Regions from separate parts of the Cryptosporangium arvum DSM 44712 genome, predicted to be linked through region 2. Evidence: riboswitches for the same ligand, from Rfam matches in the RefSeq annotation. Region 2 holds a riboswitch; the other holds the start of a gene.

Region 1 (7,430 bases), 3.2 Mb from region 2:
CTGCTGCTTGACGCCGATCTCCTCGAACACCGCCTCGATGACGAAGTCCGCGTCGGCGAACGCGTCCTTGGTCAGCGAGCCGGTGACCAACGCCTTCAGGCGGTTGGCCCGGTCCGGCGACACCCGCTTGCGCGAGAGCAGCTTGTCGATCTCGCCGTGCACGTAGCCGACGCCCTTGTCCAGGCGGGCCTGGTCGAGGTCGGTCAGCACGACCGGCACCTCGAGCTTGCGCGCGAACAGCAGCGCGAGCTGACCGGCCATCAGCCCGGCGCCGACCACGCCCACCTTCGTCACCGGCCGGGCGAGCTTCCGGTCCGGCACCCCGACCGGGCGCTTCGCGCGCTTCTGCACCAGGTCGAACGAGTACAGGCCGGCGCGCAGCTCGTCGCCCATGATCAGGTCGGCGAGCGCCTCGTCCTCGGCGGCGGTGCCGTCCTCGAACGTCGACGTCCTGGCCGCGGCGATCAGGTCGAGGGCCCGGTACGGCGCCGGGGAGGCGCCGTGCACCTTGCCGTCCGCGACCGCGCGGCCCCAGGCGACGGCGTCGTCCCAGGCTTGCCCGCGGTCGATCTCCGGGCGCGCGACCTCGACGTCTCCACGCAGCACCCCGGCCGCCCACTCCAGCGACCGCTCCAGGAAGTCGGCCGGCTCGAAGAGAACGTCGCCGATGCCCAGCTCCAGGTATTGCGTGGGCTTGAGCATCTTGTTCTGGTTCAGCGCGTTCTCGACGATCACCGTCACCGCGTTCCCGGCGCCGATGAGGTTCGGCAGCAGCCAGGTGCCGCCCCAGCCCGGTACCAGTCCGAGGAACACCTCGGGCAGCGCGAGCGCGGCCGCGCCGGAGGAGATCGTGCGGTAGTCGCAGTGCAGGCCGATCTCGATGCCGCCGCCCATCGCGGCACCGTTCACGAACGCGAACGTCGGCACCGACGCGTCGCGCAGCCGGGCGAACGTCGCGTGGCCGAGCCGGCCGATCGCCAGCGCCTGCTCGCGGTCGGTGAGGCGGGGGACGCCGTCGAGGTCGGCGCCGACCGCGAAGATGAACGGCTTGCCGGTGACCGCGATCGCCTTGACGCCCGGCGAGTGGGCCTCGATCTCGTCCAGAGCGGAGTTGAGGGAGGCCAGACCGCCCGGGCCGAACGTCGAGGGACGCGTGTGGTCCTTGCCGTTGTCCAACGTGATCAGCGCGATCTCGCCGTCCAGGCCGGGCAGCGCCAGGTAGCGGACGAACGCGTTCGTCACGACCTCGTCAGCGAATTCGGGGGTCGTCACTTGGTGCCCTCCCAGTTCGGGTTCTCCCAGATGACCGCCCCGCCCATGCCGATGCCGATGCACATCGCGGTGAGCCCGTAGCGCACGTCCGGACGCTCCGCGAAGTGCCGCGAGAGCTGGGTGAAGAGCCGGACGCCGGAGGACGCCAGCGGGTGACCGATCGCGATCGCGCCGCCCCACGGGTTGACGCGCTCGTCGTCGTCGGCGATGCCGAAGTGGTCGAGCAGTGCGAGCACCTGCACCGCGAACGCCTCGTTGAGCTCGAACAGCCCGATGTCGTCGATGCCCAGACCGGCCTTCGCCAGCGCCTTCTCGGTGGCCGGTACCGGGCCGACGCCCATCACCTCGGGCTCCACGCCCACGAACGCGAACGACACCAGCCGGGCGCCGATCGGGAGGCCCAGTTCACGGGCCACGTCCTCGGCGGCCAGGATGCTCGCGGTCGCCCCGTCGTTCAGGCCGGCCGCGTTGCCCGCGGTGACCCGGCCATGCGGGCGGAACGGCGTCTTGAGCCCGGCCAGGCCCTCCAGCGTCGTCTCCGGGCGCGGCGGCTCGTCGGCGGTGGCCAGGCCCCAGCCCTTCTCCGCGCTGCGGGTGGCGACCGTGACCAGGTCGCGCTGGATCTTGCCGTTGGCCAGCGCCTTCGCGTACTTCTGCTGGCTGGCGAGCGCGAACGCGTCCGCCCGCTCGCGCGTCAGGTGCGGGAAGCGGTCGTGCAGGTTCTCCGCGGTCTGGCCCATCACCAGCGCCGACGGGTCGACGATGCGCTCGGACAGGAAGCGGGGGTTCGGGTCGACGCCCTCACCCATCGGGTGGCGTCCCATGTGCTCGACACCACCGGCGATCGCGACGTCGTACGCGCCGAACGCGATGCCGCCGGCGACGCTCGTGGCCGCGGTCATCGCGCCCGCGCACATGCGGTCGACGGCGAAGCCGGGCACCGACTTCGGCAGGCCGGCCAGCAGCGCGGCGGTCCGGCCGATCGTCAGGCCCTGGTCACCGGTCTGGGTGGTGGCCGCGATGGCCACCTCGTCGATCCGCGCAGGCGGCAGCGACGGGTTACGGCGGAGCAGCTCGCGGATGGTGCGGATCACGAGGTCGTCGGCGCGCGTCTCGGCGTAGATCCCCTTCGGCCCGGCCTTGCCGAACGGGGTGCGGACGCCGTCGACGAAGACCACGTCACGGCTCTGACGGGACACAGGTCCTCCACGGATTGGAAATATCTGGCGCGAATGCTACTCGCCGGTAACACCGACCGGTAACGCACCTAAAACGTGTGACGAGGCACACCGCCCATGTAACACGCCGTCGGGTGCTCCTCCCCTCGCCGCTAGGGTGGAGGCGTCGCGACTGGCGCAGTCAAAGGTGGAAGCAACCACCGGGAAGCGACACGGATCCCGTACGAAAACACCGTGCGCCTGGGTGGCGGGGCTGACGACATCAGGGAGCTTTTCGATGACGCTCAACCAACCGCCCACGCCGCACCTCGCCGCGGAAGACCCCGACGTCGCCCGGCTCGTCGAGGCCGAGGCCCAGCGCCAGCAGGACACGATCCGGCTCATCGCGTCGGAGAACTACGTGTCCGCGGCCGTGCTCGAGGCCACCGGGTCGGTGTTCACCAACAAGTACTCCGAGGGGTACGCCGGTAAGCGGTACTACGAGGGCCAGCAGCTGGTAGACCCGCTCGAGGAGCTGGCGATCGCCCGCGCGAAGGCCGTGTTCGGCGCCGAGCACGTCAACGTGCAGCCGTACTCCGGCTCGCCGGCGAACCTCGCGATCTACCTCGCCGTGCTCAAGCCGGGCGAGACCGTGCTGGGCATGGGGCTGCCGAGCGGCGGGCACCTCACCCACGGCTGGAGCGTGTCGGCCACCGGCAAGTGGTTCAACGCGGTGCACTACGGCGTCCGCAAGGAGACCGGCCGCGTCGACCTGGACGAGGTGCGCGACCTGGCGCTGCGCGAGCGTCCGAAGCTGATCTTCTGCGGCGGCACCGCGGTGCCGCGCACGATCGACTTCGCCGGCTTCGCCGCCATCGCGAAGGAGGTCGGTGCGGTGCTCGCGGCCGACGTCGCGCACATCGCCGGGCTGATCGCCGGCGGCGCGCACCCGTCGCCGGTCGGCCACGCCGACATCATCTCGACGACGACGCACAAGACCCTCCGCGGGCCGCGCGGCGCGATGCTCATGTCCACCGAGGAGTGGGCGAAGCCGCTGGACAAGGCCGTGTTCCCGGGCCTGCAGGGCGGGCCGCACAACCACACGACGGCGGCGATCGCGGTCGCGCTGAAGGAAGCGGCGACGCCGGAGTTCTCGGCCTACGCCCACCAGATCGTCGCGAACGCGTCCGCGCTGGCCGACGCCCTGCTCGAGCGCGGCTTCGACCTGGTCTCCGGCGGCACCGACAACCACCTGATCCTGGCCGACCTGTCGCCCAAGGGCATCGGGGGCAAGCCGGCCGCGAAGGCGCTCGACCGCGCCGGGATCGAGCTCAACTACAACACGGTGCCGTTCGACCCGCGCAAGCCGTTCGACCCGTCGGGCATCCGGATCGGCACCGCCGCGGTCACGACGCGTGGGCTCGGCACCGCCGAGATGCCGCTGATCGCGGACTTCATCGACCGCGCGGTGGCCGCCGAGGGCGACGAGCCCGCCCTCGACGCGATCGCCGCCGAGGTCCGCGCGCTCCTGGCATCGTTCCCCGTCCCGGCCTGACCGTCCGAACCGAACCCCGGCCCGCCGCCCGGCGAGCCGGGGTTCGGCGTCAGTCGGCGAGTGCTTCCACGAGGCCGGGGCCGACCAGGCCGATCTGCCACTCGCGGGCGCCGAGCGTGCGCAGAGCCTGCTCGACGCCGTCCAGGTCGCCCGGGTCGGGCGGCGACCAGCAGAGCCGGCGGACGGTGTCGGGCGAGATCAGGTTCTCGGCCGGCACGTTGTGTTCGGTCGACAGACCGCTCACCACCGCCTTCGCCCGCGTCAGGCGGGTCGCCGCCGCCGGGTCGCGATCGGCCCAGCGGTGGGCCGGCGGCGGCCCGTCCCCGCCGGTGGCGGTGGTCGGCAGCTCGTCCTGGGTCAGGGCCCGCGCCGAGGTCAGCGCGCCCAGCCAGGTCCCGGCCAGCCTCCGCGTCGCCCGGCCCGAGTAGACCGGCAGCGACAGCAGCGCCCGCTCGTCGGCCGGGTCGGCCTGCGCGGCGGCCACGATCGCCGAGTCCGGCAGCACCCGCCCGGGGGCCAGGTCCCGGCGGCGCGCGATCTCGTCCCGCGCCTCCCAGAGCGCGCGCACGCGGGCCAGGCCCCGGGCGGTACGCACCCGGTGGATCCCGGACGTCCGCCGCCACGGCTCGGCCCGCGGCGCCGGCGGCTTGCTCGCCACCAGCGCGGCGAACTCCTCGTCGGCCCACGCCTGCTTGCCCTGCCGCTCCAGCTCCGCGGCGAGCGCGTCACGCAACTCCACCAGCAGTTCGACGTCGAGCGCCGCGTAGGTCAGCCACTCGACCGGCAGCGGACGCGTGCTCCAGTCCGCCGCGGAGTGGCCCTTCTCCAGCGTCCGGCCCAGCACCCGCTCGGTCATCGCCCCGAGCCCCACCCGCTCGAACCCGGCCAGCCGCCCGGCGAGCTCGGTGTCGAACAGCTTGCGCGGACGCAGCCCCAGCTCGGCCAGGCACGGCAGGTCCTGGCTGGCGGCGTGCAGCACCCACTCGGTGTCGACGATCGCGGCGTCGACCACCGCCAGGTCGTCGAACGGCAGCGGGTCGATCAGCACGGTGTGCCCGGCCTTCTCGCCGCCGCGCCGCAGCTGCACCAGGTAGGCGCGCTGGCCGTACCGGTAACCGGAGGCGCGCTCGGCGTCCACCGCGACCGGTCCGCTCGCCGCGGCCAGGCGCGCTGCCGCCTCGGCGAGGGCATCGGCGGTGTCGACCGGCTCCGGCGTGCCGTCACGCGGGACCAGCAGCGGGACCGGAGCGGGCGGTTCGTCGACCGACCCGGTCGTCGGGCGCAACGTCGGCTGCTCCGTGTGGTCTGCACCCATGTTCGCCGCGTCGTTCACACCTTCACCGTAGCGAGGCGGTCGGTCGCGGTGGGTGTCGGCACGCTCGATCGGCCCCCGAGCGGGGGTCCGACGTGCGTCCGACCGGCGTCGGATGCACGTCACAACCCCTCTGACGTGTCGACCTGGTCGACGCCGATCAGTACGGTGAGTTCTGGTTAGCCGGTGGAGAAGGGCAGCTCACGATGTCAGACGGCGGGGACGACACGTCCGCTGCGCCCGTAACGCACGGTGCACCGACCGGCCCGTTACCGGGGCCGCGGCCGCCGGTGAGCGGCTGGCCGCAACCCTCCCAGTACGGGGGCTCGCCGGTTCCCCCGCCGACGCCGAGCCAGACCACCGGCCCGGTGCCCAGCCGGCCGACCGAGGCGTTCGCCCGGCCGACCAGCACGTTCGCTCCGCCCACCAACGGGTACGCCCCGGCCGGCGGGTACGCCTCCGCCGCGCCGGCGTCCGCCCCGCCGGCCTCGGCGCCTCCCTACGGCACCGGCTATCCGGGCACCGGCCCCCAGGGTCCGGGCCACTCCGGTCCGGGCTACGGGCTTCCCGGGGGTGGATATCCCGGCTCCGGTGGGCCGACGAGCGCGGTGCCGTTCGGCTCGGGGCCGCCCGGCGGGGGCTTACCGCCCGTGCGTGGCGACCGGCGCCCGCGGCCGTTCGGCCTGATCGGGCTGGTGCTCGCGATCGTGCTGCTGATCGTCGTCATCGTGCAGGGCATTTTCCTGGTGAACGTCTCCGGTGACCTCGACGACGCCCAGGCGGCGCAGGCCAAGGCCGAGACGGCGTCGGCCAAGGACCGTGAGGACATGTCGAACCTCACCAAGCGCGTGCAGTCCCTCGAGGAACGTACCGAGGGCACGCTCAACTCCACCGCGGTCGCGAAGAAGGTGCTGCCGTCGGTGTTCAGCGTGCGCGCCGGGCAGGCCACCGGGACGGCGTTCGCGTTCGCCACCGCCCCCGGTGGCGGCACGCTGCTGATCACGAACTACCACGTCGTCGACTCGCTGGTCTCCTCCGGCGGGAAGAACGCGACGATCACTCGCAACTCGGAGACCTACCCGGTCACGATCGACCGCACGGACAAGGACCGCGACCTTGCCGTCCTCCGGACGAAAGCGAAGTTCACCCCGCTCAAGCCGTCCGAGGAAGAGGTCGAGCCGGGCGACCCGGTGATCGTCGTCGGTGCGCCGCTCGGTCTGACCGACACCGTCACCACCGGCGTGGTCAGCGCGATCCGCGACGACGTCGAGGGCCTGGCCACGCGGGTCATCCAGTTCGACGCCGCGATCAACCCCGGCAACTCCGGAGGGCCGGTGATCAACGCCGAGGGCGAGGTCGTCGGCATCGCCCAAGCCAAGATCATCGCCGAGGGAGCCGACGGACTCGGCCTCGCCATCCCGATCGGAGAGGCCTGCAAGGGTCTCATCTCCTGCTGAACCGCCACGTGAACGACCCTGGAGGCACCCGTGTCCGACCCGGGCTACGGCAACCAGAACGGCCCCTACCCACCTGGCTCCCCCTACCCGAACGACCCGCGCGCCACGCCGCCGCAGCCGGCGGCCGACCCGTGGGCGCCACCCGCCGCCAGCCCGTTCCCGGCGACGCCCGGCAGCGGTGACGAGTACGCCGCGCCGGTGTCGGGGGCCGAGTACTCGGTGCCCGGGTTGAACCCCCAGCCGGTGCCGCCCACGTCGGCGCCGCCGAACGTGCCACCCGGCTACGCGCCTCCGCCGGTCTCGGTGCCCCCGAACCCGGCCCCGCCGAACGCCGGACCACCCCACTCCGGGCCGCCCAACTACGCGCCGACCAACTACGCGGCACCGAACTACGCGGCACCGAACTACGCGCCGCCGCCGGCGTCCGCCCCACCGGCCGGTCACCCCGCCGGCTACGGCCCGGCCTACGCGACCGGACCGATCCCGACGAGCGGGTACCCCACCGCGCCGTTACCCGGCGCGGCCGAGGTGGGCCCGTCAGCGGTCGGGCGCCCGCCGGGAGGCAGGAACCGGCTGGTCGTGGTCCTCGCGGCGGCCACCGCGGTGCTGCTCGTCGTCGGGCTGACGATGAGCGGGCTGTTCATCGCCAAGAACGGCGAGCAGAACGACACCCAGGC
Region 2 (7,430 bases):
TCACCGACGTGACCGTGAACTCGGCGTCGCCGTCGCGGGCCGGCTGGTTCAGCGCGCCGTCCTGGCCGCCGGACGGAGCCTCGCTGGTGCCGCTCTCGGGCTCGCCGCTGGTGATCGCGGGAGGGGAGAAGCTGTAGCGCTCGGACGCATCGTTCGCCGCGTCCTTGGCGCCGTTGTACAGAAAGAAGCCGACAACGCCGCAGACAAGGCATAACGCGACAAAAACGCCACCGATGATCGCGGCGATCTTGCCGCCGTTGGACTTCTTCGGCGGCGGAACCTGACCGTACGGCGGCGGGCCCGGCTGGCCGTAGGCCGGCTGCCCGTACGGCGGCTGCTGCCCGTACGGCTGTTGCCCGTAAGCGGGCTGACCGTAGGGCTGACCTGCGGCGGGGTCGCCGTACGACGGCGGCTGCGGAAGCGACGACGGATCGCCGTACGGTTGCTGCGGGCCGGGGTTGTACGGCGGCCCCGAGCCGTGAGGCGGCTGCGGACCGCTTCCGTACGGCTGCTGCGGGTCGTTAGGGTACGTCATGAGTACGGAAGGTACCCCGGCCCGCCAGCCGCGCGCGGAGCGCGGTGCGCCCGGGTCAGCTCACCGCCTGGTGTGACGGGGCGCCGAGAGCGCGGTCGGCGGCCAGGGCGGCCTCGGCGCGGGCGATCCGGCGCCGGTTGATCATCGGGTTGACGAACGGCATCGCGCACCCGAGCACCCCCACCAGCGGCGTCAGCGCGTTGCGGAGCGTCGGGTCGTCGAGGTAACTGAGCACCCCGGCGACGATCAGCCCGGCGCCGACCAGGCCGAACATCCACCGCATCGAGCGCATCCGGCGCACCGCGTGCTCGTTCGCCGCGAGCACGTAGAGCGCGTGGGACGCGGCGGCGTCGGCGAGCTCGGGGCGGGTGACCGGCGTCCCGGCACGCACGGACCGGCGCACCTCCGAGCTCGCCGCCCGGTCGAGGCCGTCGGTGCCCTCCGGCAGGCCCGGGCTGCGTCCCCGCAGGAACAGCACCAGCACGGCGGCGACGACGATCGGCAGCAGCAGGAACCCGAGGTCGGTCATGCCGATGCCGTTACCCAGTGCGGGCGGAATTTACAACTGCACGGTCTCGTTCTCGCCGCCTTCGTACGGCTTGCCGGTGACCTTGGCCTTGGCGAAGCTCAACAGGCTCGCGACCCGGCCGCCCGGGGTGTCCCAGTACTCGGCCGACTCGCCGGTGACCTTGATCAGCGCCACCCCGGGCTCGTCGGCCCCGTTCGGGAACCACGCCTCGACGCCCGCGTTCCACAGTTCCTTCTTCTTCGCCGGGTCGTCCTCAAGCGTCGCGGTGCCGGCCAGCGACACCCAGGTGGTGCCCGACCCCACGGTCACGTTCACGCCCGGGTGGGCGGCCAGGTGCGCCACCTTGCGCGACACCCGCTCGGCGAAGAACCACAGATCACCGTCGAACTCGACCTCCTGCAGCGCCATCGGGCGGCTGGTGAGCGTCCCGTCGGGCGCGGTGGTCGTCAGCATGCCGATCCGGCCGCTGCTCTTGATCAGCTCGGAAACCGTACGGGCGTCGTCGTCAGCCATGGAGCTCCCTCGGTAGTGGTGCCCCCGGTTACCCGATTCCGCCGCCCCAACCCACCGGCGACCAGGTGCGGCCGGACGAGTACACGTCGATCTTGGCCCGGATCTGCCCGAGATGATCGTGCAGGCGGTCGATCCGCTCCAGCACGCGCGCCTTGGCCGCACCGGGCTGCGCGTCGCGCGCCTGGGCCTGGGCACGATGACGTTCGGCGACGCCGGCTGGCACGCCGGTGCCGGGACCGCCGGCCGGATCCTGCACCGCTACCTCGACCTCGGTGGCAACTGGCCGACCTGGACCGCGCCAGCGTCGTGGTGCCGCAGATGTTCCCGCACAACCTGTTCGCCGGCTTCGCGCCGGGCAACGTGCACCGGACGCCGCCGGTCACGCCCGCAGGAACGTGAGCACGGCCCGCACGCGGCGGTGCTCGCGGTCGTCGGGGGCCAGGCCGAGCTTGGCGAAGATCGCCCCGATGTGTGCCTCCACGGTCTTCACCGACAGGTGGAGCTCGGCCGCGACCGCCGCGTTCGACAGTCCCTGCGCCATCAACCCGAGCACGGACCGTTCCCGAGCGGTGAGCTCCTCGAGCGGATCCTGCTCCCGCCGCCGGCGTACCAGCTGGGACACGAGTTCGGGGTCGATCACGGTCTGGCCGCCGCCGATCCGGCGCACGTCACCGGCGAACGCCGTCAGGTCGGACACCCGGTCCTTCAACAGATAGCCGACGCCGCCGTCGAACTGCGTCATCAGGCGCAGCGCGTGGTGCACCTCGACGTACTGCGACAGGATCAGCAGCCCGACCCCCGGCGCGGTGGCCCGGATCGCGGCCGCGGCGTCGATGCCCTCGGCCGAGAAGCCCGGCGGCATCCGCAGGTCGATCACCGCGACGTCGGGCGGATCCCGGCGCACCATCGCCAGCAGCCCCGGGCCGTCGGAGGCCTGGCCGGTCACCACGAAACCGGTCTCGGCGAGGATCCGGGCGACGCCCTCGCGCAGCAGTACCGAGTCGTCGGCGAGCATCACGCGCACGGGATCACCGTCGCGATCCGGGTCCCCGACGGGCCACTGTCGACCTCCAGCCGCGCGCCGAGTGTCGCCAGCCGGTCGGCCAGCCCTTCCAGCCCGCTGCCGGTGCGGACCTCGGCGCCGCCGCCCCCGTCGTCGATCACGTCGATCGCGAGCCGGTCGCCGCGCCGGGTCAGCCCGACCCGCACCACCGAGGCCCCCGAGTGTTTCGCCGCGTTCGCCAGCCCTTCGCTGACGAAGAAGTACGCGGTCGCCTCGACCTCGGCGGGCGGCCGGGACTCCACGTCGAACGCCACCCGCACCGGGATCGCCGACCGGTCGGCGAGCTGCTCCACGGCCGCGCCGAGCCCGTCGTCGGTCAACACCGCCGGGTGCAGGCCCCGGGCCAGCTCACGCAGTTCCGCGGTCGCGGCGAGCACCCGTGCCCGCGCCGACTCCGCCCGCGCGGCCAGGTCGGCGTCGCCGGACGCCTCGGCCAGCCGCACCAGGCTCCCCAGCTCGAACGACGCGGTCACCAGGTGCTGCTGGGCGCCGTCGTGCAGGTCGCGCTCCAACCGGCGGCGGGCCGCGTCCCCGGCGGCCACCAGGCGCTGCGCGGTGCCCTGCAGTTCGAGGATCAGACCGGCCTGGGCCGCGACCTCACCCACCAGGCGACGTTCGGCGGCCGACAGCGGGTCGGCCTTGACCACGGTGAGCACCCCACGCAACCGCCCGTCGTGGACGATCGGCACCCCCGGTACGTCGCCCAGCGCGCACACGCCGCCGGGCCGGGCGCTCTCCGGCCAGGCCGACACCGCACGCAGCTCGTCGGCGGTCCCGGCCCAGAGCACGACCTCGCGTGCCCCGACCCCGTCGGCGACCGTGGCGCAGATCCCGTCCAGCGGCCGGCCGGCCGGCGTCGCCAGGTGCGCGGACAGGCGGGCCAGCGCCTCGTACGCGGTCGCGCGGTGCCCGTACACCAGCCGGTCGGCCAGCCGCTGCACCCGCCGGCGCAACGGTTCGAACGCCACCGCGACCACCCCGGTCGCCACCAGCGAGGCGTAGCCGGACACCAGCTGCCCGATGCTCGTCACCAGCACCGCGTAACCCAGCGTCACCAGGCCGGCCATCACCGCGAACACGAACGCCTTGTTGAGCACCGGGTCGATGTCGTACAGCCGGTACTTGAGGATCGCGGCACCGGCCGCGACCGCCACCAGCGGAACGGCCAGCACCCCGGCCAGCGGGCTGCCCCAGATCAGCAGGCCGGTCACCATCGCCGCGCCCGACCCGACCGCGGCGAACACGAACACCCGCAGCTGACGCGCCTCGTCGCCGCGGGCCCGGCGCAGCCGCACGACCACGCACACCACCCACGTCAGCTGGAACAGCAGGTAGCCGACGCCCCGGGCGATCTCGTAGAACGCGTCCGCCCGCCCCGGCAGGTGCAGCGGGTGCGGGGCGACCAGCCCGGTGCGGGCGTACTCCACCGGCCACAACGCCGACACGGCCGAGAGGACCAGACCGACCGCGGCCAGCCCTCCGACCACCGGCCGCCATCCCGGCGACGGCAGCCGCCCGTCCGGGAAACCCATGATCGTGACGCCGACCAGCACCAGCACCAGCGGCAGCGGCCACACCCCGAGCCAGCCGACCCAGGACGCGCCCGGCAGCGGGCCGGGGTGCAGGCCGTACTCCCGCGCGGCGAACATCCACGCGTGGGCGGCCCCGGTCGCGACGAACAACCAGCCCTCGCGGACCGCCGGCCGGCGGTGCACGACGTAGAGACCGACCGCGCCGAACGACGCCCCGATCAGACCGTTGTGCAGGTTGCCCAGGTGCGGGCCCAGCACGAACCCGGCGACGACGAGCGCGGCCACGCCCGCCCCCGCGCCCGCGACGACGAACGCGGCCACGCCCGTGCCCGCCGCGCGAACCGTGCTGGTCATGGCGGCATCGTCGCAGAGCCGCGGGGCCGGATGGATCAGGGCTGGCCCTAGGACCCCCGGGGGCCGGCCCCGATGTCCCGGGCCGCCGGAGCCCCGATCGTGGAGCGCAACCCGCCGACCGAGGGAGCGTCCCGTGACACCCACCGACCGCCTGCTGACCGGGTCACTGCTCGTGGCCCCGCTGATCTACCTCGCCGCCGACCTGCTCTACGCGCTCCGCGGCTGGGACGACCCGGCCGCGGGCGTGCTGCACGTGCTCGGCGCCGCCGGGTACGTGCTCGTGGTGTTCTGGGCGGCCGGCACCCAGCGGGGCGCGTTCGCCGTCGCACTGCTGGTCGTCGGGGTGCTCGGTGCGGCCGGGAACATCGGCTACGGCTTCAACACGCTGCACGTCGCGCTGGGCGACACCGACCTCAACGACGCCGGCGGCGCCGCGACGCTGATCAAGGTCCTCGGCCTCGGCTTCCCGCTGACGCTGCTCCTGATCGCGGTGGGTCTGCGCCGCGAGCACACCTGGGTCGCGCTCGGGGTGGCGGTCGCCGCGCTCGGCTGGCCGGTGGCGCACATCGCGAACGTCGGCTGGCTCGCCGTCACCGTGAACGTCGTGCTCGTCGCGGCGCTGGGCGCACGGGCGACGGCACGCGCCGCGCTCGTCCCGGCCCCGGTATCCTGACCGGTAGACGCGACTGGCGGCACTGGGATGGTCCGAACCATCGGGGAGCCTCTCCGCGGGAGTCGACCGCCTGGGCTTCCGCACCTCGAGGAGCGTCGATGACGGCTCGACTCCTGCCCGGCGGCCCGGTGGCCGCGTCCGTACTCGCCGACGTCGCCCGGCGCGCCGACGCGCTCCGCGCCCGGGGCGTGCGGCCCGGCCTCGCGACCGTCCTGGTCGGCGACGACGAGGCCAGCGCCGGCTACATCCGCATCAAGCAGAAGCAGGCCGCCGATCTGGGCTTCGACTCGCCGCACCGGCACCTGCCCGCCGACGCGACCCAGGCCGACCTGCTCGAGGTCGTCAGCGAGTTCAACACCGACGAGACCGTGCACGGCGTGCTCGTGCAGTACCCGATCCCGGGCCACCTCGACTACGACGCCGCCCTGCAGGCCCTCGAGCCCGACAAGGACGTCGACGGCATGCACCCGACGAACATGGGGCGGCTCGCGGTGGGCCTTCCCGGGCCGCTGCCGTGCACCCCGGCCGGTATCGAGGCGCTGCTCGCGCACTACGAGATCCCGGTGTCCGGGCGCGAGGTCGTGATCCTGGGGCGGGGCGCGACGCTCGGCCGGCCGCTGGCCATGCTGCTCGCGCAGAAGCGGCCGACCGCGAACGCCGCGGTCACCGTCGTGCACACCGGCGTCCCGGACTGGGAGCGCTACACCCGCCGCGCGGAGATCCTGGTCGCCGCGGCCGGCGTGCCGGGCATCGTCCGGCCCGAGCACGTGCGCCCGGGCGCGGTCGTGATCGGCGCCGGGGTCCGGTACGCGGGCCGGCGGCTCCTGCCCGACGTCGACGAAGCGTGTGAGCAGGTGGCCTCGGCCATCACGCCGCGGGTCGGCGGCGTCGGACCGACGACCGTCGCGATGCTGTTCCGCAACGCGGTGGCCGCGGCCGAGCGGGCCACCGCCTAACGGTCGAGCTTCGGGCGGGAGCGCTCGGGCAGCGTGCCGGACAGACCGGTCGCGGACAGGATGCGGCGCAGCGCCGCGGAGGGGTTGGTCACGGCGAGGCCGTAACCGGCGTCGGTGAGCGTGGCCTGGGCGCGCAGCAGCGTCGCGAGCCCGCGCGCGTCGATGAACCGCAACGCGGTGCAGTCCACCATGACCGGGCCGCCGGGCCGCGGCAGCAGCGAATCGATCGCGCCGAGCAGCAGCGGCTCGGTCCGGAGGTCGAGTTCACCGGTCAGCTCGAGGCGAATACCGGCCTGGTGGCGGCGCACGGTGACGGTGAGAGGGAGGTCGGGCTCGGCGAAGTACGAATCGGTCACGGAGACCTCCGGTCAGGGCGCCGTGGCGGGCGCGCGTGCATGACCGGGCTCTGGGCCGAACCCGATCAGAAGTCTAACCCGGTCCGGCGGTTCCGCCTCCGTAGCGGGGGTACCACCGGGCCGCCCGGGTCGGAGGAGGCTCACATGCCGGACGTCGCCCGTCTGCGGCTGTACCTCCGGCCCACCGCGGACGCGGCGCCGGAGGCCCGCCGGATGCTGGCGGCGGCCTGCGCGGCCTGGTCCCTCGAGCACGTCGGCGAGGCGGCGGCGGTGGTGGTCACCGAACTGGTCGACAACGCGGTGCGGCACGCGCGCACCGACATGCTCGTCACGATGGCCTACCGGGGCTCCTCCCTGCACCTGTCGGTGGCCGACCGCTCGGTCACCCCGTCGACGATCCCGGTCGGGCGCGGACCGTGCGGACTGCGACTCGTCGACACGTTCGCGAGCGGCTGGGGCGTGTGCCCGGTGCCGGACGGGAAGTCCGTGTGGGCGGCGCTCACCACGCTCCGACCGAGGTCGAGCGGCTGACGTTAGCCGCGGTCCGGGCCCCGGACCAGGCCCGACTCGTAGGCGAGGACGACGAGCTGCGCACGGTCCCTGGCGCCAAGCTTGGTCATCGCCCGGTTCACGTGGGTCTTGGCGGTCACCGGGCTGATCACCCAGAGCCCGGCGATCTGCTCGTTCGAGTACCCCTGCGCGACGAGCGCGACCGCGTCCCGCTCGCGCTGCGTCAACCCGGCCAGCGCGGTCGTGTCCACCCGCACCGGCCGGGTCACGTACCGGTCGATCAGCCGGCGGGTGATCGACGGGGCGAGCAGCGCGTCACCCCGCGCGGCGACGCGCACCGCGTGCAGGAAGTCCTCCGGCTGGATGTCCTTCACCAGGAAACCGGCGGCCCCCGCCCGCAGCGCGTGGA

Evidence for each region. Region 2 has a riboswitch for ZMP and ZTP ahead of CRYAR_RS24170 (bifunctional 5,10-methylenetetrahydrofolate dehydrogenase/5,10-methenyltetrahydrofolate cyclohydrolase). Riboswitches for the same ligand answer to the same signal wherever they lie in the genome.
Region 1: linked by a shared signal. The riboswitch ahead of CRYAR_RS09885 (serine hydroxymethyltransferase) and the one ahead of CRYAR_RS24170 (bifunctional 5,10-methylenetetrahydrofolate dehydrogenase/5,10-methenyltetrahydrofolate cyclohydrolase) in region 2 are both predicted to bind ZMP and ZTP.

The regions. Positions count from the first base shown of each region.
Region 1 covers NZ_KK073874.1:2,122,613-2,130,042, forward strand. The annotation lists gene CRYAR_RS09875 (3-hydroxyacyl-CoA dehydrogenase NAD-binding domain-containing protein) at 1-1,272, opposite strand, end outside; gene CRYAR_RS09880 (thiolase family protein) at 1,269-2,471, opposite strand; ZMP/ZTP riboswitch at 2,609-2,703, shown strand; gene CRYAR_RS09885 (serine hydroxymethyltransferase) at 2,728-3,984, shown strand; gene CRYAR_RS09890 (HRDC domain-containing protein) at 4,034-5,299, opposite strand; gene CRYAR_RS09895 (S1C family serine protease) at 5,665-6,753, shown strand; gene CRYAR_RS09900 (hypothetical protein) at 6,784-7,430, shown strand, end outside.
Region 2 covers NZ_KK073874.1:5,320,493-5,327,922, reverse strand. The annotation lists gene CRYAR_RS43565 (DUF4352 domain-containing protein) at 1-535, opposite strand, end outside; gene CRYAR_RS24200 (hypothetical protein) at 591-1,064, opposite strand; gene CRYAR_RS24195 (pyridoxamine 5'-phosphate oxidase family protein) at 1,095-1,577, opposite strand; gene CRYAR_RS24190 (hypothetical protein) at 1,606-1,833, opposite strand; gene CRYAR_RS24185 (response regulator transcription factor) at 1,957-2,592, opposite strand; gene CRYAR_RS24180 (sensor histidine kinase) at 2,592-4,526, opposite strand; gene CRYAR_RS24175 (hypothetical protein) at 4,660-5,199, shown strand; ZMP/ZTP riboswitch at 5,199-5,282, shown strand; gene CRYAR_RS24170 (bifunctional 5,10-methylenetetrahydrofolate dehydrogenase/5,10-methenyltetrahydrofolate cyclohydrolase) at 5,298-6,155, shown strand; gene CRYAR_RS43560 (STAS domain-containing protein) at 6,152-6,511, opposite strand; gene CRYAR_RS24160 (ATP-binding protein) at 6,656-7,042, shown strand; gene CRYAR_RS24155 (response regulator) at 7,045-7,430, opposite strand, start outside.